DNA from 3 places in the Enterococcus camelliae genome. Region 1 is predicted to be linked to each of the others. Evidence: riboswitches for the same ligand, from Rfam matches in the RefSeq annotation. Region 1 holds a riboswitch; each other region holds the start of a gene.
The links. A riboswitch is a leader RNA that binds a small molecule or an ion and turns the genes downstream of it on or off. The one in region 1 is predicted to bind thiamine pyrophosphate.
Positions count from the first base shown of each region.

Region 2: another riboswitch for thiamine pyrophosphate. It lies ahead of ACFSR0_RS02300 (acetylornithine deacetylase); the one in region 1 lies ahead of ACFSR0_RS05495 (ECF transporter S component).
Region 3: another riboswitch for thiamine pyrophosphate. It lies ahead of tenA (thiaminase II); the one in region 1 lies ahead of ACFSR0_RS05495 (ECF transporter S component).

Region 1 covers NZ_JBHUMO010000037.1:12,368-19,522, reverse strand. The annotation lists gene ACFSR0_RS05500 (cyclase family protein) at 51-794, opposite strand; TPP riboswitch at 1,025-1,113, shown strand; gene ACFSR0_RS05495 (ECF transporter S component) at 1,237-1,803, shown strand; gene ACFSR0_RS05490 (ABC transporter ATP-binding protein) at 1,803-3,161, shown strand; gene ACFSR0_RS05485 (CbiQ family ECF transporter T component) at 3,161-3,826, shown strand; gene tenA (thiaminase II) at 3,823-4,524, shown strand; gene thiW (energy coupling factor transporter S component ThiW) at 4,521-5,048, shown strand; gene ACFSR0_RS05470 (hydroxyethylthiazole kinase) at 5,035-5,895, shown strand; gene thiE (thiamine phosphate synthase) at 5,865-6,503, shown strand; gene thiD (bifunctional hydroxymethylpyrimidine kinase/phosphomethylpyrimidine kinase) at 6,500-7,155, shown strand, end outside.
Region 2 covers NZ_JBHUMO010000012.1:35,287-42,441, forward strand. The annotation lists gene feoB (ferrous iron transport protein B) at 1-484, opposite strand, end outside; gene ACFSR0_RS02280 (FeoA family protein) at 481-951, opposite strand; gene nrdH (glutaredoxin-like protein NrdH) at 1,298-1,525, shown strand; gene nrdE (class 1b ribonucleoside-diphosphate reductase subunit alpha) at 1,630-3,789, shown strand; gene nrdF (class 1b ribonucleoside-diphosphate reductase subunit beta) at 3,832-4,797, shown strand; TPP riboswitch at 4,915-5,004, shown strand; gene ACFSR0_RS02300 (acetylornithine deacetylase) at 5,092-6,378, shown strand; gene ACFSR0_RS02305 (DUF6506 family protein) at 6,459-6,767, opposite strand; gene ACFSR0_RS02310 (hypothetical protein) at 6,881-7,075, opposite strand; gene ACFSR0_RS02315 (NAD(P)H-dependent oxidoreductase) at 7,072-7,155, opposite strand, start outside.
Region 3 covers NZ_JBHUMO010000044.1:171,236-178,390, forward strand. The annotation lists gene ACFSR0_RS07830 (NADPH-dependent FMN reductase) at 1-109, shown strand, start outside; gene ACFSR0_RS07835 (GNAT family N-acetyltransferase) at 189-689, opposite strand; gene tenA (thiaminase II) at 828-1,493, opposite strand; TPP riboswitch at 1,598-1,686, opposite strand; gene msrA (peptide-methionine (S)-S-oxide reductase MsrA) at 2,205-3,029, shown strand; gene ACFSR0_RS07850 (winged helix-turn-helix transcriptional regulator) at 3,087-3,455, opposite strand; gene ACFSR0_RS07855 (S-(hydroxymethyl)glutathione dehydrogenase/class III alcohol dehydrogenase) at 3,809-4,927, shown strand; gene fghA (S-formylglutathione hydrolase) at 4,929-5,765, shown strand; gene ACFSR0_RS07865 (ABC transporter ATP-binding protein) at 5,888-6,664, opposite strand; gene ACFSR0_RS07870 (taurine ABC transporter substrate-binding protein) at 6,666-7,155, opposite strand, start outside.

The DNA.
Region 1 (7,155 bases):
TTTAACCCCCGGTAGCAAGTTTCTGCCACTGGAACAAAAATAATACAGGTCTATTGCTTAGGAATAATGGCAAAAACGCGTGCAGTGAAACCAGGTGCACCTTCGATTTTACTCGCACTAACAAAGATGATGCCACCTGTTGCTGGTAATTGCGAAAGATTGGTCAGCACCTCAACTTGATAGTTGTTTTGAGAAAGCCAATACCGTTCACAAAGCAAATCATTGTTTTTACGGTAATCAATTGCGGCATCCGTATCAAGCGTTTCGTGCCCGATTGCTGCCACGTGTCGTTCTTCGTGCAAAAAGGTTAATGCATCAAGCGACCAACCGGGGGTGTGACTCTCTCCTTTTTCATCGCTATTATAGTAGGCATCTGGCGAAGCGAAACGCTTAGACCAACCACTTGAAAACGCGACGAAGCTCCCAGCCGGAATTGTGCCGTGGGTGTGTTCAAATTCAAGGATATCCTCGACCGTTAGTCTGTAGTCGTGATTTTTGCTTACTTCCTCTTCTTTGTGGATCACATACAATGGAAGAACGAGTTCCTTTAGTGACAGCTCTTCTAGGCTTCTACCTGCTTCCCAAAAATGAGCAGGAGCATCAATATGTGTACCATATTGGGTTGCCAAGGTATACTCTTTCGCATAAAAACCATCTTTGGAAACTGTAAAGAGCGTATGTTCTTCAATCGGTCGGAAAGCTGGAAAATAGGGAATCTCTGAATGGACTAAGTGAGTCAAATCAATCCACTGCTGCTGTTTCAAAAAAGCCAATTGCTCGGTTAGGTTACTCATGATACTGTTTCCCTCCGTCTATATAAAAGAATAGTGAAAAATTTTCATTAATATAACAGATGCTAGCTAATTTTGTCAAAATTTTCAATCAATTCACCGAAGAAAGTTAACATGACATCAAAAAAGCATTCAGCGTATTTTGAAACAGTCGCAAAAAGTGAATAAAAAATGGAAAGGTTTTCTAGTTTTTGTGAAAAAAACGTGTTATACTAGATTTACATTTAAATAATGAGAGACATTTGGGGTGCGTAAAGCTGAGATAATACCCATTGAACCTGAAGCAGTTAGGACTGTCGCAGGGAAATGTAGTTTTTTAGCATGTGATTTTTGTACCCGTTGATGAATGATTCGTTGACGGGTTTTTTCTATTCTATTGAACAACTATCGATCGCTACCTCAGTGACTCCTTTATTAAATAGTAGAGAAAAGGGGTTTTTTTGTTATGGAAAAAGCAAAGTGGACATTACCACAAGTCGTATTTTTGGCATTATTAGCATTTTTATTTGGAGCAGTTTTTATGGGGGCAGGGGTCCTGTATGCACTTCTAGTATCTGTCCTGACACCATTTGGTCTAACACCATTTGCAAATGAAATTCTGTTTGGTATGTGGACCATCGCGGCACCCGTTGCGGGGATGTTGATTCCTAAAATGGGTAGCGCGGTGCTTGGAGAAGTTTTTGCTGCGTTGGCAGAAATGTTGTATGGTTCTTACTTTGGAGCAGGTGTATTGTTATCCGGTTTTATTCAAGGATTAGGAACAGAAGTTGGCTTTTTGGTAACTGGATACAAACGATATGACTCGGTTACCTTATTATATGGGGCAATTGGAACAACCGTCTTTAGTTTTGTTTATGAATTCTTCAAATTTGGTTATGGCACATATGGTTTTGGTATGGTTGCAGCGCTGTTTCTTGTTCGTTTTGCGTCTGTCTGCTTCTTTGGTATCTTTTTAACCAAACAAATCGTAACACTTTTCCATAAGGCGCAAGGGGTAAGAGTGTCTCGTTGATGCAAGGAATTGTAACAAAAAAATTAGTTGTTCAAAAGGGAGAAACAACCATTTTAGATCAATTGTCTTGTGAATTTAAGCAAGGCACGTTTTCTTTACTTACTGGTGATAGCGGATGTGGAAAAACGACGCTGCTCCATACGATTGCAGGCTTTGATGGAACGACTTATTTGGGTGAAATCTTTGTGAACAATCACAATACCCAACAGCTGACAACGGTAGAGAAGGCACAACAAATTGGAATCATGTTTCAAAATCCTAGCCAACAATTTACCATGCGTACGTTGCAAAGAGAATTGATGTTTGTGATGGAAAACTTCAATCTACCGATTGCGGAGTCAAATGAACGAATGGCACGTGCTGTTCAAGAAATGCAGATGGGAGCATTGCTTCATCGTGAATTGGTGACTCTTTCAGGCGGAGAAAAACAACGCGCCGCCTTGACGATTCTTTTGGCGTTAGATCCACCCATCTTTTTATTAGATGAACCATTTGCAAGTATCGATCCGGATTCACGAATGCTGTTAATTAAAAAATTAGCGAGTCTTCGTGATAAGGGAAAATTGATAGTAGTAGCTGATCACGAATTAAATGGGTATCAGCCTTATGTCGACCGATTTATTCGGATGACCAACGGACAATTAAAGGAGCAATCGTTAGATGAATTGACAATCCAGCCACAATTAGGCTCGTTAAGGAATCCAGATGCACCTGTGGAAAGTCTCTTTGAATTGCAGAATTTTTCGCTGTTTCAAGGTGAGAAGGAATTGTTGATTCCGCAAAACTTTCAATTTAAAAAAGGAATAACAACCTTAACTGGGGTTAATGGCACGGGAAAATCTACACTATTGCGAGCGATGGTTCAACTTCAAGCATACAAAGGGCTGATGTACTTTGATGGTCAAAAATTGTCACGCCATTTTGGAAAAAGAAAACTTTATGAAAAAATGACCTTAGCGGTACAGCAAGCCGAGCAACAATTTGTGACACTACAAGTGGACAAAGAGCTAAATTTTCCCAAAGAGCCTGAGGAAAAAATAAAACAAAAGCAATTGGCTGCTATGAAGACGTTAGGGATTGATCATGTTAGGGAGAGAAGTCTTTATCAGCTGAGTGAAGGGCAAAAAAAGATGATTCAATTAATTGCTATGTTGAGTCTTGATTGTACATTCCTGCTATTGGATGAGCCGTTTACTGGGTTGGATGAGCGAGCATGCCAGTTTTTTGTGAAGTGGTTGGAAGAGAAAAAACAGCGGACGAGTCTGTTGATTGTCTCTCATCGTTTGGAGCCATTGGTGGGTGTCAGTGACCACCATGTCCATTTGGCAAATCAACAGTTACAGGAGGTCGATGATTAATGGAAGAAAAAATAACAGCCATTCCTGCCATTGTTTTTGCCGTCTTCTTTTTTACAATTGAAATTTCATTCACGTATTCAGTTTATTTGAATCTTTACTTGCTGATCGTCGTATTAGGGTATTTGGCTTTTAACAAAAAGTTCGGCTTTCTAGGAGTATTAATTTTGTTTCCGCTTGTTCCAGCATTGACAACTTTTTGGTCTGTGTTAATTCAAGGAAATGGTCTTTCCGATGCTTGGGTGTTGCTAACCAGAACCTATGCGTTTGCGGCTTTGGGAATTGGCTTTGTTGCATCGGTGGACTTTGAAGAATGCTTGTTGATTTTGGAGCAGTACCATGTGCCGCAAACTTTTGTATACGGGGTATTGGTGGTGATTCATGCGGCGCCGCAAATTCGTCGAGAAGTGATTGATATGCGGGATGCCAGTTTGTTAAGAGGAAAACGGTTGTACCCGTGGTCAGCGTATTATTACGTCAAAACGATTTTCCTAGCGATGAATTGGCGAGATCGCTATACCGAAGCAATGTACTCCCGCGGATTTATGGAAACGGGTACCCGCAGTCATTTTCAAAAATGGAAGCCATCGTTATCAGCAAATGGTTGGTGTATTGTCGCTATTTTGATTGGAAATGGATTTTTAATTCTAGAGAGGATGATTGGATGAACCAAAAATTTACGGACCGTGTAAGAAGTCAGACGAGACCCTATTGGGAAGGAAGTTTTGTCCATCCGTTCATTACAGGCATTCAAGATGGCACCTTGCCAATGGAAAACTTTCGCTACTACCTTATTCAAGATTGTTACTATTTAGAACATTTTTCGCATATCTATGCACTGGTAGCGGCACAAACAACTTTCCCTGAGTTGAAAAAACGCATGGAAGAAAACGCGGCTCATTTAAAGGCCGGTGAGTTGGCGGTTCGGGAGACCTTCTTTAAAGAATTGCTAATTACAGATCAAGAGTTACAGAATACCGAAATAGCCCCCACGGCCTACAACTATGTTTCTCATTTGTATCGTCAACTAGTGGAGGGAAACGATTGGATTATTGCGGCGAGTTTATTGCCTTGTCCATGGTTATATGCAGATATTGGGGTTTATTTAAAAAACAAGCAGAGCCATTCGCCAAATCCATTCTATCAACAATGGATTGATACCTATGGAGGAGAAGAGGGTTTAGCAGATATAAAGAACGATGCCGCCTTATTGAATGCTGTCTATGAACAAAGCAAAGATGAACAGAAAAAGCAAATGGAGCAAGCGTTTGTCATCAGTGCAAAAATGGAATTTTCTTTTTGGGAAATGGCGTATCAATTTGAGTCATGGCCAAAAGGGCTGAAAGAGGAGTGTGAAGAGAGATGAGTCAAGTAAATAATGTAAAAAAAATAAGCTTGTTGGCTATGATGATTGCGATGGATGTTGTGTTATCGCCATTATTTCGTATTGAGGGAATGGCTCCCATGTCAAGTGTGATGAATGTGATTGCCGCTACTTTGTTGGGCCCACTTTATGCCACAATTATGGCATTTGTATGCGCGCTGATTCGGATGACCCTTCTCGGTATTCCCCCACTGGCTCTGACAGGTGCTGTATTTGGCGCATGTTTGGCAGGGATTGGTTACAAGTATACAGGAAAAGTTTGGGGAGCAATGCTCGGAGAAATTGTGGGGACGGGGCTGATTGGTTCGTTGCTTTCTTATCCAGTTATGGTTTGGTTTACAGGTAGTCAGCAAGGAATGTATTGGTTCTTGTATACGCCACGCTTTTTTGGAGGTGCTATTTCAGGATCAATCATTGGTTTCTTTGTCTTATTAAAATTAAAAGAAACACAACCATTTCAACGTGTTCAACGTTTGTTTGGAGGGATGACAAATGGTTCGATTTAATCGCGAAGACTATTTTTATACGGCAGTTCAGCATGCGTTTCCCCTCCCATTCTCGCCATTAGTACAATGTATTACCAATGAAATCACGTGCGAGTCAATGGCCAATGCGCTTTTGTATATCGATGCCAAGCCAATTATGGCGGATGATGTGCGTGAATTTTCAGAGTTATTTGGTCAAAATAATAGCTTACTATTGAACTTGGGTCATCTTTCTCCAGATAGGGAGTTGAGTCTATTAGAGGCAGCTCGGGTCGCAGATCAGACCAGCACCCCTTTTGTCGTTGATTTGGTTGGTGTCGCAGCAACGGCTATGCGCTTTGAGTTGGCCCAAAAACTTGCAAATTATGAGCCAACGGTTATAAAGGGCAATACTTCTGAAATGCGCGCTTTCTGTGGACTGCAAAGTAATGCTAGAGGGGTAGATGCTAGTGCTGAAGATCAAGAGGAGCAAGAGTTAATCACATTAGCACGGGCCATGCAAATTGAAGCAGAGAAACATCCAAATACAATTTTTCTTGCGACAGGTGCAAAGGATTTGATTGTTTCGCAAAAACACGCATATTTTCTTGCCAATGGCGTGGCGGAGCTGGATCGTTTCACTGGAACGGGTGACATTGTGGGAGCAATCATTGCGGCTTTATTGGGCGCGGAGTTTGCACCATTAGAGGCCACACTTGCAGCGGTTAGCTATTTTAATCTCTGTGGAGAAGCGGCTCGAAAACGAACAACGGGTCTGGCTAATTTTCGACAAGAAACGTTAAATCAATTATCATTGTTAATGAATCATCAAGGATGGTTTGAGAACATTCGAGGAGGATCATTATGGCAGACTACCGCCTATATCTAGTTACAGAGGGCTATGATTATGATGAACAGACTTTTTTTTCAATTATTGAAGAGGCTTGTCGTGCAGGAGTTACTTTGGTTCAGCTCAGAGAAAAAAAACGGACAACACAGGCTGTATATGAGAGAGCTAAAAAACTAAAAGTGCTGACCGATCGCTATCAGATTCCATTAATTATTGATGACCGGGTAGATATTTGTTTAGCAGTGGATGCGGCGGGTGTTCATATTGGTGATGATGAGTTGCCAGTGAGTGTGGTTCGGAAATTAGTTGGTTCAGATAAATTGGTGGGAGTATCTGCCAAAACCGTTGCGCGGGCATTAGAAGCTGAGCGTGCAGGAGCAGACTATTTAGGAACAGGGGCTATTTTTCCTACCCAAACAAAGCAGACACCGGTAACGCCTGTCGCAACATTGCAAGCAATTGTAGAGAGTGTTGCTATCCCCGTTGTTGCAATTGGTGGCATCAAAGAGGACAATCTTGACACCTTCAAAGGCAGCCATATTGCAGGTGTCGCTGTTGTTAGTGAAATCATGAAGGCTGAAAATGTTTCATTGAAAGTACAAGCATTACGCCAAAAATTGGCAAACGTATTGGAGGGAGAGCAATGAATGAAACACCACAAGTTGTGACCATTGCAGGAACGGATTCCGGTGGGGGTGCAGGCATTCAAGCAGATTTGAAAACATTTCAAATGCGGCGTGCATTTGGTATGAATATCGTTGTGGCACTTACTGCTCAGAATACACTGGGTGTTCAAGATAGTTTTCCTGTTCCACTAACCTTTATTGATGCCCAATTTGCTTCTTTGGCAGCAGACTTTCAAATAAAAGCGGCCAAAACCGGGATGCTAGCTGATCGTGAACACGTCGAATGCGTGGTTGAAAATTTAAAAAAAGTTGATTTTGGGCCATTAGTTGTTGATCCGGTGATGATTGCAAAAGGAGGCCATCCACTATTGCAAAGTGATGCCATTACAAGTATCCGGACCAAATTGCTGCCGATTGCAACGATTGTGACACCCAATATACCAGAAGCGGAAGTTTTGGCAGACTGTACAATTGAAAGTGAAGCAGATATGATGGCTGCTGCCAAAAAAATTCAACAATTTGGGGTGCAACATGTCATCATCAAAGGCGGCCACCAAGGAGGAGCAATTTCGCGGGATTATGTGCTCTTTTCTTCAGGTGCTCAGATGTGGTTGAGTGGACCAAGAATCCATACCCAAAATACACACGGTACAGGGGATACTTTTTCGGCATG
Region 2 (7,155 bases), on a different contig from region 1:
CGACATGAAGGGTGGTTTTCATCAATTCATCGATTCCTTGTTTCTTTATCGCACTGATTCCGACAACTTCCACACCCAATCCATAGGAAAGTTTTTCAAGATTGATTGTCCGGCCATTTTTTTTCATTAAATCCATCATATTCACCGCTACAACAACGGGAATCCCTGTTTCCATTAATTGCGTGGTTAAATATAAGTTGCGCTCAAGGTTTGTTCCATCGACTATATTGATAATAGCTGTAGGATGATCTTGCAATAAGTAATCGCGAGCAACAATTTCTTCTGGCGTATAGGGTGCCAACGAATAAATACCTGGGAGATCTTGAATCATCACCTGTTTGTTTTTGCGGTAGCTACCTGATTTGCGTTCGACTGTTACCCCCGGCCAATTACCAACCGATTGTGTCGCTCCAGTTAGTAGATTAAACACACTGGTTTTGCCACTATTCGGATTTCCCGTTAAGGCAAGTTGCAATTTGTTCATGCTTCGTCAATCCTTTCCATCAGAATATAGGCTGCTTCTTCTTTTCGTAACGTTAAGTCATATCCACGTAATTTCACTTCAATCGGATCCCCTAGAGGAGCCAGCTTTTTCACGGTGATGGCCACATTCTTTGTCACGCCCATGTCCATTAAACGTCGGCGAACAGCACCTTGTCCGTATAAACTAATGACTTTCCCAGTTTCACCGACAGTCAACTGATCAAGCGAGAGCCATTCATTGTGAGCAGTCTCTTCAACCACCTCAATTTGGTTAAGTACAGCAACTTCCAAAGCAACTCTGGTATTTTGGACAGAAACAATTCCACTTTTTTCATCCCTTTGGACAACCATGACACGATTTCCTTTGCTTATCCCCAATCGTTGCAAGTGTAAGCGGATAGATTCACTTATTGTTACGTTATTCACTTGATATTTTACACCAATTTCACAATTTTTTAATGTCGTCATTTGGCTTACAAACTCCTATTTTCTTCTTTATAAATAGAGAAAAAAATCTTCTCTTATTAATATTGAGAATCATTATCATTAATGTATACCTATTTGAATAGTCTGTCAATTTTTGTTTTTACTTTTTTCTTCACAAGAAAAAAATGTTTGACTAATTTTTACTAATTTCAAATGGCTACCAGTGTTGAATTAGCAAGCTTTCTTCTATTCTTTTCATTAAAAAACACAACAAATAGTGTTATATCGAATTCACAAACACAATATATAGTATATTTGTATTGACATTTCTCCATTCCTACCTTAGTATTTTCTCATACGATACTTTTGGGTACTGGAGGAAAAAACAATGAATGTAAAATTATTTTCTAAAAACAACTGCATGCAATGCAAGATGGCAAAACGCTTTTTAACTGAAAATCATGTGACTTTTGAAGAGATTAATATAGATGATCAACCAGAATTTATTGACTACTTGAAAGAACAAGGATTTCAAAGTGTTCCTGTCGTTCTCTCAGACGCCTCTTCAGCAATTATTGGCTTCCGACCAGATCAACTACGTCAATTAGCAAGCTAATTCACAGAACAAATCACGAGTTTATCCATTCGAGTTGGATTTGTCGGTCAACTGACGCGCAAATCCTTCTTTTTGTTTAAAGAAAAAGAAAAGGTTGTGTTTTCATGAGTTTAAAATCATTAGGCGATGTTAGTTACTTTAAGTTAAATAATGAAATCAATCGCCCCGTAGATGGACAAATCCCTCTACATAAAGATAAAGAAGCCTTGGCAGCATTCTTAAAAGAGAACGTCGAACCAAATACAAAAACGTTTGCATCTGTTCATGACAAGTTGGCTTATTTAATAGAAGAAGATTATCTAGAAGAGGCATTTATTGCCCGCTATCAACCAGAGTTTATTGAGCGCTTGTATGCTTTTTTGACTGAACAATCATTTGAATTCCACTCATTTATGGCCGCTTATAAATTTTATTCTCAATACGCCTTGAAAACCAACAATGGTGAAGAGTATTTAGAAACCTACGAAGACCGGGTAGCATTTAATGCACTTTACTTTGCAAACGGTGATGAAGAATTAGCATTAGCTCTCGCGGATGAAATGATTCATCAACGCTATCAACCTGCTACACCAAGTTTTCTAAATGCTGGTCGTAAACGACGTGGAGAATTAGTCTCTTGCTTTTTAATCCAGTTGACAGATGATATGAATGCTATCGGAAGAGGAATCAACTCTGCTTTACAATTGTCTCGTATTGGTGGTGGTGTTGGCATTACCTTATCAAATTTACGCGAAGCTGGCTCCCCAATTAAAGGCTATGAAGGAGCTGCAAGCGGCGTGATGCCTGTCATGAAATTATTTGAAGATAGTTTTAGCTATTCAAACCAACTGGGGCAACGTCAAGGAGCTGGTGTTGTCTACTTAAACGTTTTTCATCCAGATATTATGGCCTTTCTTTCTGCCAAAAAAGAAAATGCTGATGAAAAAATTCGGGTCAAAACACTGTCGTTAGGTGTCTTAGTGCCAGATAAATTTTATGAATTAACCCGTAAAAATGAAGAAATGTATTTGTTTAGCCCTTATAGCATTGAACGCGAGTATGGCATTCCTTTTTCTTACTTAGATATCACTGAAAAATATGATGAATTAGTGGCTAACCCACGGATTCGCAAGACCAAAATCAAAGCCCGCGATTTAGAAAATGAATTGTCAAAATTGCAACAAGAGTCCGGTTATCCTTATATCATTAACATTGATACAGCGAACCGTGCCAACCCAGTTCACGGGAAAATTATAATGAGTAACCTTTGTTCAGAAATTTTACAAGTCCAAGAACCTTCTGTCATAAATGGCAAACAAGAATACGAGGTGCTTGGTACCGATATTAGTTGCAATCTTGGATCAACCAATATTGTCAACTTAATGAGTAGTCCTGATTTTGGTCGTTCTGTTCGGACGATGACCCGGGCGTTAACGTTTGTCACCGATGCATCTGACATTGATGTTGTGCCATCTATTCAAAACGGAAACCATCTAAACCATACGATTGGCCTAGGTGCTATGGGATTGCATAGCTACTTTGCTAAAAATCATATGGAATACGGCTCACCAGAATCAATTGAATTTACCGACATTTACTTTACACTTTTAAATTATTGGACATTAGTGGAAAGCAATGCAATTGCGAAAGAACGAAAAATGGTCTTTCATAACTTTGAAAAATCTCGTTACGCTGATGGAAGCTATTTTGATAAATACATCTCAGGTGCCCATATGCCTGCTTCAGATAAAGTAAAAGGTCTTTTTGAAGGTATTTTTATTCCAACAGGGAACGACTGGCAAATGTTAGCAGAAGCGATCAAAGAAGATGGTTTGTACCATCAAAACCGTTTAGCAGTGGCACCGAATGGCTCAATTTCTTATATCAATGATACTAGTGCAAGCTTGCACCCCATTACTCGCTTGATTGAAGAACGCCAAGAAAAGAAAATCGGCAAAATTTACTATCCGGCAGCTTACTTATCAAATGAAACAATTGGTTACTACAAGTCAGCCTACGATATGGATATGCGCAAAGTCATTGATGTTTATGCCACCGCACAACAACATATTGATCAAGGGATGAGTTTGACCTTATTCCTACGTTCTGATATTCCAGAAGGTTTATACGAATGGAAAACAACCACAAAACAGACCACACGTGATTTGAACATTTTGCGCCATTATGCTTTCCATAAAGGTGTGAAGTCCATTTACTACGTTCGAACGTTTACCGATGATGCAGAGGAAATTGGTAGCAACCAATGTGAAAGTTGCGTTATCTAAAGAGCCATCAATGAACGAAAGAACGATCAAGGAGTGAATAACATGGCAGATACCTATTATGAGGCAATCAATTGGAATGAAATCGAAGACATTATCGACAAATCAACATGGGAAAAACTAACGGAACAATTCTGGTTAGATACTCGTATCCCTCTCTCAAATGATTTAGATGATTGGCGTAAATTAAGCGAAGAAGAAAAACTATTAGTTGGTCACGTATTTGGGGGACTAACTTTATTAGATACGCTTCAATCGGAAAATGGGATTGATCAGCTACGAAAAGATGCGCGGACTCCACATGAAGAAGCTGTTTTAAACAATATTCAATTTATGGAGTCTGTTCATGCCAAAAGTTATTCGTCGATTTTCAGTACCCTTAATACCAAAAAAGAAATTGAAGAAATCTTTGAATGGACCAATACCAATCCTTACTTACAAACCAAAGCCGAAAAAATCAATGAAATCTATAAAAATGGAACCCCTCTTCAAAAGAAAATTGCTAGCGTCTTTTTAGAAACGTTCCTTTTCTACTCAGGTTTTTATACCCCACTTTACTATCTTGGAAACAATAAATTAGCCAACGTTGCTGAGATTATCAAGTTAATTATTCGTGACGAATCCGTCCATGGAACTTATATCGGTTATAAATTCCAATTGGGCTTCAACGCATTGCCAGAGGAAGAACAAGCTTCTTTAAAGGATTGGATGTACAACTTATTATTTGAGCTGTATGAAAATGAAGAAAACTACACCGATGAACTGTATGGTGAAATTGGTTGGGCTGAAGAAGTCAAAGTCTTCCTACGATACAATGCCAATAAAGCCTTAATGAATATGGGGCAAGATCCTCTATTTCCTGACGGTGCCAACGATGTCAATCCAATCGTGATGAATGGTATCTCAACTGGGACAAGCAACCATGACTTCTTTTCACAAGTCGGCAACGGCTATCTACTAGGCTCAGTCGAAGCAATGAAAGATGAAGACTATCTTATCGGCTTTGATTAATCCCCCATCTCTTTAGTGGTGCATCAGCAATTGCTTTTCTATTGCTGATGCATCACTATTTTTTTTAATCTCGTAGCAACTAGCCAATTCACCCATTCTTTGCTACACTAAATTGGAATAGAACATTTGGGGTGCCCAGAGGCTGAGAACATACCCATTGAACCTGATGCAGTTGATCCTGCCGAAGGGAAATGTTAGGAAGAACCTATCCTTTTTGCTGTCTCGCATCCCTCTTTGCTTCTATCACTAGAAGAAAAAAGGGATGCTTTTTTCTTTGTAAAAGGAGGACATACTGTGAATAACGACGAACAAGAACGCCTGTTGCTCGCAACACTGGAGCAGACGCAAGAACAGCTACTGACTATCCTAGAAAGATTGGTGGGATTTCACACAGAATCCCCACCCGCTCGGAATACAAACGAGCTGCAACTGTATCTGAAAGAGACTCTTGAAAAGCTGGATTTTACGGTGGAAACTGCGCCGTTTTATAGGCAGGATACATTGCTTTGGGCTACAAAAGAAGGCACGGATCCTGAGCATTACCAAAGCTTAATCTGGAATGGCCATGTCGATGTCGCTGCACTGGAGTCACTCGCTAACTGGCAGACCAATCCGTTTGAGTTGGTAAAGAAAGGCTCTCGGCTATTTGGACGTGGAGTCAGTGACATGAAAGGATCGGTTGCGTGTGTTATTTGGTTAGTACAAACCTTTCATCAATTGAAGATTCATTTGCCAGGCACTCTCCTTTTGCAATCCGTTGTAGGGGAAGAAGCAGGCGAAGCTGGGACCAAAAAATTACTCGAATCTGGTCAAACAGCAGACTTTGCAATTGTTGGTGACACGAGTGATTTACAGTTTCAAGGTCAAGGTGGCGTCATTACTGGCTGGATTCAATTGAAAAGCCCCGAAACCTTTCACGATGGCAATCGGATGAAGATGGTACACACTGGTGGAGGACTTTTTGGTGCCAATATGATTGAAAAAATGACCATCCTGATTCAAGCGTTACAGACTCTGGAACGACATTGGGGCATTATGAAGTCCTATCCTGGATTTGAGCACGGGACAAATACGATTAATCCCGCCTATATTGAAGGTGGGATTCATCCCGCATTTGTGCCGAACAATTGCCGGCTATGGATTACTGTCCACTTCTATCCAAATGAATCGATTGAACAAGTGACAAGTGAAATTGAAGCACACATTCTTGCCACAGCCAAAGCAGACCCGTGGATGAAAGAAAATCTCCCTACATTTGAATGGGGTGGTGAATCCATGCTTGTAGATAAAGGAGAAGTCTTTCCGCCACTAGCACTTGATCCTACCCATCCAGCAATGCTTGAATTGGCCAAAAGTCATGAAGCGCAAACAGCATCAAAACCCACTACTACCATGTCTACATCTGTTTCCGATGGTGGATGGTTTGGTGCCTATGACATTCCAGCTGTGGTATATGGACCTGGTGAATTATTGCAAGCACACAGCGACAACGAATCCATTGAACTGGACCAATTACTTACCTACAGCAAAATACTAGGAATCTTCCTATTACGTTGGCTTTCCACCAAGAAGACCGTGTGAACAATCCTTAACCAAAAGAAAAAAACTTTCAGACCCGAGAATCTCACTCAGGTTTGAAAGTTTTTTATAAAATTATCTGACTATAGAGCAAAAAGATCGTCGCCACTCTTATTGTCTAGACCTGGGTGGATGTCAAAGCGAACCACACCCACTGCTACGTCTTTCGATAAGACCCGTTTAATCATTGCCGTTCCCTCAACACCAAAACCACCACATAACTCAATTGCCTTAATTCCTTCTTTTTCAAGTTCCGTTGCCGCTTTGACCGCATCAACATAATCCTTGACACCAACTGTCGTCAAATTGACTTGAGGTGTATGAATCGTTGACCGATCCTTTTGATAGTCTGCTTCAGGTGCTAGAAAAATAAATGCTGCTTCTAATGCCATAATCATTCCTCCTTCATTTAAGAAAGCGTATTCATATTCCACTTTTAGTTTAGCACAAATCGAAAAAAAAAGAAGGATTTCCCCCTCTTTTGTGAGAAAAAAAGTATGAAACGCTACTCTCCCCATTGATTTGGTGACCATAATTCACCATCTAATTGTCCTCTAGCCTGTTCGATTCTTTTTCCTTGTTCCATTAGTAAGTCTCTTGCAGCAAATAACAGCGCTTTTTGCTTATAATCTTTGCTTTCTTGCGCCAATTGCACCAATTGTTTTGCTAGCCACTCAGCTTTTGTTTCCAATTGACTCACATCCCTTCTAAATAGAGCTTCAACTCATCTAATTCTGACCGCGTATGAACAAGTTGCGTGATGGTTTCTTCTAAAATGGG
Region 3 (7,155 bases), on a different contig from region 1:
CTTTGAAAATATGTCTACTTTTAAACCAGCCGCTTTCCATGAAGGTGAATTACAAGAACTTCTTGGTCAATTAATTGGCTGGAGTGGTGCTTTAAAAACTTTACGTTAAAAAAATAAGCAAAAAAACTGTTTGTAGGGCTATGCAATGCCCCTCAAACAGTTTTTTTGCTTAAACTTATTTTCCTGCGCTAGGAATCAGCTTCCCTTTTGCCTCTGAGTAGCCTTAATTGGTAGGTGAAATCATCCACCCATTGATTAGCCAGAAACAGTGTCCCATTTTTTTCTTCCATTCGTTTGAATCCCATATATTCATATAAGCGGATTGCTCGTGGGTTTGTCCCGAGAACATGCAGTTGAATAAATGCTATGTGTTGTTCTTCAGCACAACAAAGCAGCTGCTTCAATAATTTTTTAGCGATTCCTTTGCCTTGCTCCTCTGGTCGAACAAATAGTTCAAATTCCCAAAAGGTATATTCAGGTGTTGTGACTGGATAATAGATGAGGGCACCTAAAACAGTCAGGTTTTCAATCATCATAATAGCCTTTCCCTGCTGAATTTTTTGCAAGAAGCGATCGTATTCATCTGGTCTGTAAGGATGAGGATCCACTTCAATGGTCATCGTTTGTTGGCTGATCTGCCACAATTGTTTTTTTTCATCAGGATTGACTATACCTACTTTGATTTCCAATGCTTCGCATCCTTTCTTTAGGCTTATTTCTGTCGACAAGCAAAATGTTGAACCTTTTTTCAAGGCTCGTGCTGGACTTACCCTCGTGATCTACGTGGTGTTTTTCTATGAATCTGCGATGAATTGCTATAACTAAGGCTAACTATCCCATCGTTCCATTGTATATGCCATTTCCCAAAAGCGGAGTTCATAGATACTGCTTCGATAGAAAGCTTGTTTCATTGCTTCGCGTTCTTGTTCATCCACTTCACTGGCTGCTTGATTGGTCAAGTCAAGCATTGTTTGGACATCCTCCGTATAGGCTTCGCTATCATAGGTGGCAATCCATTGCTGATACAAAGAAACAGGTGATCCCTCAGCAATCAGACGTTTGCCAATCTCATTATACAGCCAATAGCATGGCAATAGACTGGCTATTGTCCGCTGAGTGGTTCCATGATAAAGTTGCTCGTACATATGGTTAACATAATTGTATGCACTAGGAGCAATGGGTGTTAACTGAATTTCATCAGAAGAAATGGCAAGTTGCTGGAAGAACGCTTTTCGAATTTCAACTTCGCCATTCTTTAGATTTTCTGCATTCGCTCTTAAAAATTCAGCTGTGCGAGCATCACTACTTTTTTGAGCAGCTAGGCCATGAATTTTTCCAAACTCTTCTAAATAATAGCGATCCTGCAATAAATAGTATCGGAACACGGAGGGTGCTAGTTCGCCGGAAGCAATCTCCTTGATAAATGGATGTTTATAACTTTTAATCCAAACGGGTTGTGCCATATCGAATAATTGATCTGTGAACTTTGTCATTTTAACCTCTCCCACTAACAAATTATTTTTTGATGTCTTATTGTAGACAATGGATACTAATCAAAAAAAGCCCAACATTTTCATGCGGGCGCCTACTCAGAATAATCATTCTTTGCTCAGCTCCCTACGCTAGTACTAACTAGATCAGGTAATATGGGTAATTCTCAGCCATCAGGCACCCCAGCTTCTTTTTTAAAATTATAACAAGCCTTTTCTTTGCTGTCAAAATTATTTTAAATCGCTTTCTTTTAACGACAATTGTTTTTTGATGCAAAAAAAAAAGAGACCTAGCAGGATTTATTGTTTTTTTCCGTCATACATTTCATGATGGAGTGTCTATTTGTTGCTCCAACGTTGACTTAAACACCTGCTAGGCCATATTCAGTTAGTAAGGAATTCGTCAATCTCCCACGCCTTTCTAAAATTTGTAACCTTTAATTCACTTTCACATAGTCAATTACCCTATGTTTCAACTAGCTTTTTGTTTCACTGACTTTGTATTCACTGTGTTGCCTTACAAACTCATTTGACTCAATTTAACTAATTGTGGGAATCATTGGTTCCTTACAAGTTCATTATAAGGGATGGCGTCTTTTTTTGCAAGCGTTTTCTATTAAAAATTCTTTTGCTTTATCAGGCATTCTCGATTCTTCCTCTTAACAAACAGGGTATAATAAATACAGTTGCTAACAGATTACGAAAGGAGCCTTTATGAAACAATCAACCGAAGAAGCATTGACTACACTTTACAATCTCATTCTTAATCCTCGGACGCGTGATTGGGAACGTCAACAATTAGAGACTGCCAAACAACGTCTGTACAATCATGAGCGCTTAGCGGATACACTTGCCCAGCTTGAAGTCGTTCTTCGTCCTTTGGCTACACGACACTCACTCACACCCGATGTTGCCGAATTTTACGCAACGTTAGCCGGCAATTCTGATTTCTCACAACCTTTTGATGATCACCTTCATTTTACCAAGGATGGTCCGTTTATCGAACGAGCAATTTTCGCTGGTGGTTGCTTTTGGTGTATGGTAGAACCATTTGAGACACGAACAGGTATTTTAGCTGTTTATTCAGGCTATACTGGTGGGTCAACTGCTAATCCTAGCTATGAAGAGGTTTCTAGAGGACAATCAGGCCACGTTGAGGCTGTTGAAATTATATTTGATCGTCGAAAAATTTCTTATCAACAATTGAATGCAATCTATTGGCAATTGATTGATCCGACCGATGCCAATGGTCAAATTAATGATCGAGGGACACAATATCGACCAATAATCTTTTATCAAAATGCGGAACAACAGCATCTTGCCGAACAAGCAAAGCAAGCGGCAGCTGCTCGCTACCATCGACCAATTGTCGTGGAGATTCAACCCGCTCAGCCCTTTTGGTTGGCAGAGAACTATCACCAACAATTTTATCAAAAAGAAAAGCAGCGTTATCATCGAATCGAACGTGCCCGTAAACAATATCTGCTATTTTTAAAGATGCAAAACAATGTGTGCTCTTTTTTTCATAAAGCGAAGTAATTCTTGTTATCCCTGCGTGTACTTGCTTTGCAAAGGGGCCTTCGTAGCAAACGTTCCTTACGCTTTTTCTTCAAGCGAATCTGGAGACTCTTTTGCTGCAACCTCTTCCCAAAACTGGTCACCCCATTGACAGATGGATTGAACGATGTCGGCCAAATCCGTTCCTATCTCTGTCAATTCATATTCTACTTTTGGTGGCACAATGGGATAAACACGTCGTTTAACAATCTGATCTTGTTCCAATTCTCGAAGTTGCCGAATAATCATTCGTTGATTGATTGTTGGTAGTATCCGTTCAAATTCACTTAGTCTTAAGACTGGCTCTTGCAAAAGTGCCCATACGATGGCAATTTTATATTTTTCTCCTATCACAGACATTGCCAAGTCTTTCGTAGTTATAAATCGTTTGTTTCGATATTCGTACACCGCTGCTCCCCCTTATCACTTTCTTCCAATTTCATTTAGTTGCTCGATTGATTGTAGTTTATGGAATCAAAAAAACTGCCTTCATTGGCATTTTTCAAATATCCAGTACCAGTAGCCATCCTCCTCATCTATACCAGTCAGGTAACAACGATTGTGTCCGCGAATGGCGACTCGTCGCTTAACTATAAATAGTATAGCCTACAACTGACAAATTTGTCAGTATTGTTTTTTCTCTACGTTACTTTATGATAGAAAAGAGTTCATTTCTACTCATTCCTAGATTAAGTACCTTTATATGAAGGGCCGTTGAAGTGAGTAGCACCTCATCAATTACGAAAGAAGGAAGACAACGTATGAAAAGTAAAGCTGCTGTTGCATTTGCTCCAGGAAAACCCCTAGAAATTGTGGAAATTGACGTGGAAGATCCAAAAGAAAATGAAGTAATGGTAAAAATTTTATACACATCTGTGTGCCATACAGATGCATTCACTTTGTCTGGCGACGATCCTGAAGGGGTTTTCCCAGTTGTTTTAGGCCATGAAGGTGCAGGCGTTGTTGTAAAAGTTGGATCAAATGTGACCGATTTTAAAGAAGGCGATCACGTTATCCCATTGTACACGCCTGAATGTGGGAAATGTGAATTCTGTTTATCTGGGAAAACAAATTTATGCTCTGCTGTTCGCGAAACGCAGGGTAAAGGACTAATGCCAGATGGGACCACTCGCTTTTCTTATCAAGGAGAACCTGTGTATCATTATATGGGGACCAGTACATTCAGTGAATATACCGTCGTGAATGATATTAATCTGGTGAAAATTGATAAACAAGCACCCCTAGACAAAGTTCCGCTACTAGGATGTGGGGTTACCACTGGTTTGGGTGCGGTTGAAAATACTGCCAAAGTGGAAGAAGGAGCCACCGCTGCCGTTTTTGGATTAGGAGCGATTGGACTAGCTGTGATTCAAGGACTGAAAAAAGCGAAGGCGCAACGAATTATCGCTATTGATATGAATCCTGATAAATGGCCTTTAGCCCAAAAAATGGGGGCAACCGATTTTGTTAATCCAAAAGATTATGCTCGCCCAATTCAAGAGGTTCTTGTTGAAATGACCAACGGTGGAGTTGATTATAGTTTTGAATGTATTGGAAATGTTGAAGTGATGCGTTCAGCTTTAGAGGCTTGTCACAAAGGCTGGGGTGTTAGTGTGATTATTGGTGTTGCTGGTGCCGGAAAAGAAATTCACACGCGACCATTCCAATTAGTAACCGGGCGCGTTTGGAAAGGGTCTGCTTTTGGGGGAGTGAAAGGGCGTACCCAATTACCTGGAATGGTGGAAGATTTTATGAACGGTGAAATTGATCTCGATTCCTTTATTACACATCATTTGCACTTTTCTCAAATTAATGAATCCCTCGAACTGCTACATCGCGGGGAATCAATTCGTACAATGCTAACTTATGGAGGAGAATGAGATGAGGATCGAACGTATTGAACAACATCAAGCATTCGGAGGCCAACAATTGAAATACCGGCATCATTCAGATAGTTTGCATTGCTCGATGACTTTCAGTTTGTATTTGCCAAAGCCCTCCGCATCTCCAACCTCGTTAATTTGGTGGCTTTCTGGCTTAACCTGCACAGACGATAATTTCAGTCAAAAGGGCGCCTTCCAAAAATATGCTTCCCAAGAAAATGTTGCCTTTCTCATCCCTGATACATCACCAAGAGGCGAACTTCCTGACGATGAAGCTTGGGACTTAGGCCAAGGTGCAGGGTTTTATGTCAATGCAACTTGCGAGCCTTGGAAGCAAAATTATCAAATGTACGACTACTTGGTAAATGAATTACCTGAAATTGTTTACGACCTGATTCCAAACTATTCCGGCAAAGAAAGTATTATGGGCCATTCCATGGGTGGTCATGGTGCATTGATTGTGGGACTAAAACAGCCTGAGCGTTTTTCTGCAATCTCTGCTTTTGCACCAATTCTTAACCCGTCTAACGTACCTTGGGGCAAAAAAGCCTTCACAGCCTATTTAGGAACCGATGAAACTACTTGGAAAACCTGGGATGCAACCGAGCTTTTACAAAAAGTTGGCGAAATTCATCCTCCCATTCTGCTTACGCAAGGAACAGCGGATCCTTTCTACGCGGTTCAATTAAATGAAACAGCCTTCTTAGCCAACGTGAAAGATACAGACGAACAAGTACGGTACGAAAAAAAAGAAGGGTATGACCATAGTTATTTCACCATAGCAACTTTTATTGAAGAACACCTTGCGTTTCACTGTCAACAATTTCATAAATAGCAAGCGAGTATTGCCCTAACAAACTTGGCGGATACAGGGAACTTGATGAGTCTACCTTGCGTTTCATTCCTCAAAAAGGCCTTTATCACGTCCCGCTAATGGACGCTGATAAAGGCCTTTGTTTATTCTTTTCCTTGGATGAGGGATAGGATTGTTTCTTTCCGTTCGAAAAATTGCTCATCCATCGTTATTTCTTCCTGTTGCGCATCAACTGCCTGTTGCGCATAGTTTACCATCATTTTGTTTACAATCGTTCCTGGACTAGGCGACATCACATAAATCGTCGTAGCCAAAGAGAGGGCTTCTTCGATATCATGTGTAATCATAAAAAATGTTTGTCGTTTTTGCGCCCATAATTGACGCAGCAATCGTTGCATACTCATACGAGTAAGTGCATCCAATGCGCCAAATGGTTCATCCAATAATAAAATTTCAGGTTCATTCACGAGTGCTCGTGCTAAGGTGACTCGTTGCTTCATCCCACCAGATAGTTCAAATGGGTATCGCTTCTCTGCCTCTTGCAAATGAACTTGTTGTAAGGCTTGTGTCACACTTTCTTCAATTTGTTCTTTGGAAACATGACGCATACGCAAGCCATAACTGATATTTTTGGTCACCGTTAACCAAGGAAACAAGGAAGGCGTTTGGAAGACTACTCCCCGATTCCAATTGGGTCCTTCTATGGTTTGACCATGCATCTGGCACAAACCTGTCGTCGGTTGAAGATACCCTGCTATCATTTTTAAAATCGTACTTTTGCCACAACCTGACGGCCCAACCAAACAGACAAACTCCCCTTCATGAATTGCTAAATTAATTGTTTCTACCGCTGGAACACGTTGCTTTTTGGTCTGATAATGAACGGCAACATCTGTTAAGGTGATGAGTTCTTGTTTCATCTTATTTTTCACCTTTCACTAATTGTTCAATATAGGATGGATCAACGAAGGACTGCACTTCTTTTTCTGATGGCACCTGATCAATTGACTTTTGTTCTTTTAAAAATTTAGCTGTATCCAAAAAGATTTTTTGAAATTGACCCGTTTCTTTTGATGTGCCGAAATAATCAGGTGATAGCTGTTCTTGTGGTGTCAGCCACGTGGAACCCTTCATTTGTTGCAACGTTTCTTCTGCAGTTAAATTTAAGCTACCTGCTATTTTGGCTGCCGCGGCTGTTGGATCTTTTTGATAAGCGTTATTGGCTTTTGCCAATGCACCTAAATAATCAACCACCAACTGAGGGTATTTCTCTGCAAAAGCCGTTCGCACGAGTTCAATATTCGTCGTCATATACCCTTGTTGTGCTAATTGTTTGCTGTCCGTTATGACCGTTCCCGTTTTTTTCAATTCCGTTAGCGTTGGCTCCCAGGTATAGGCTGCATCGATATCT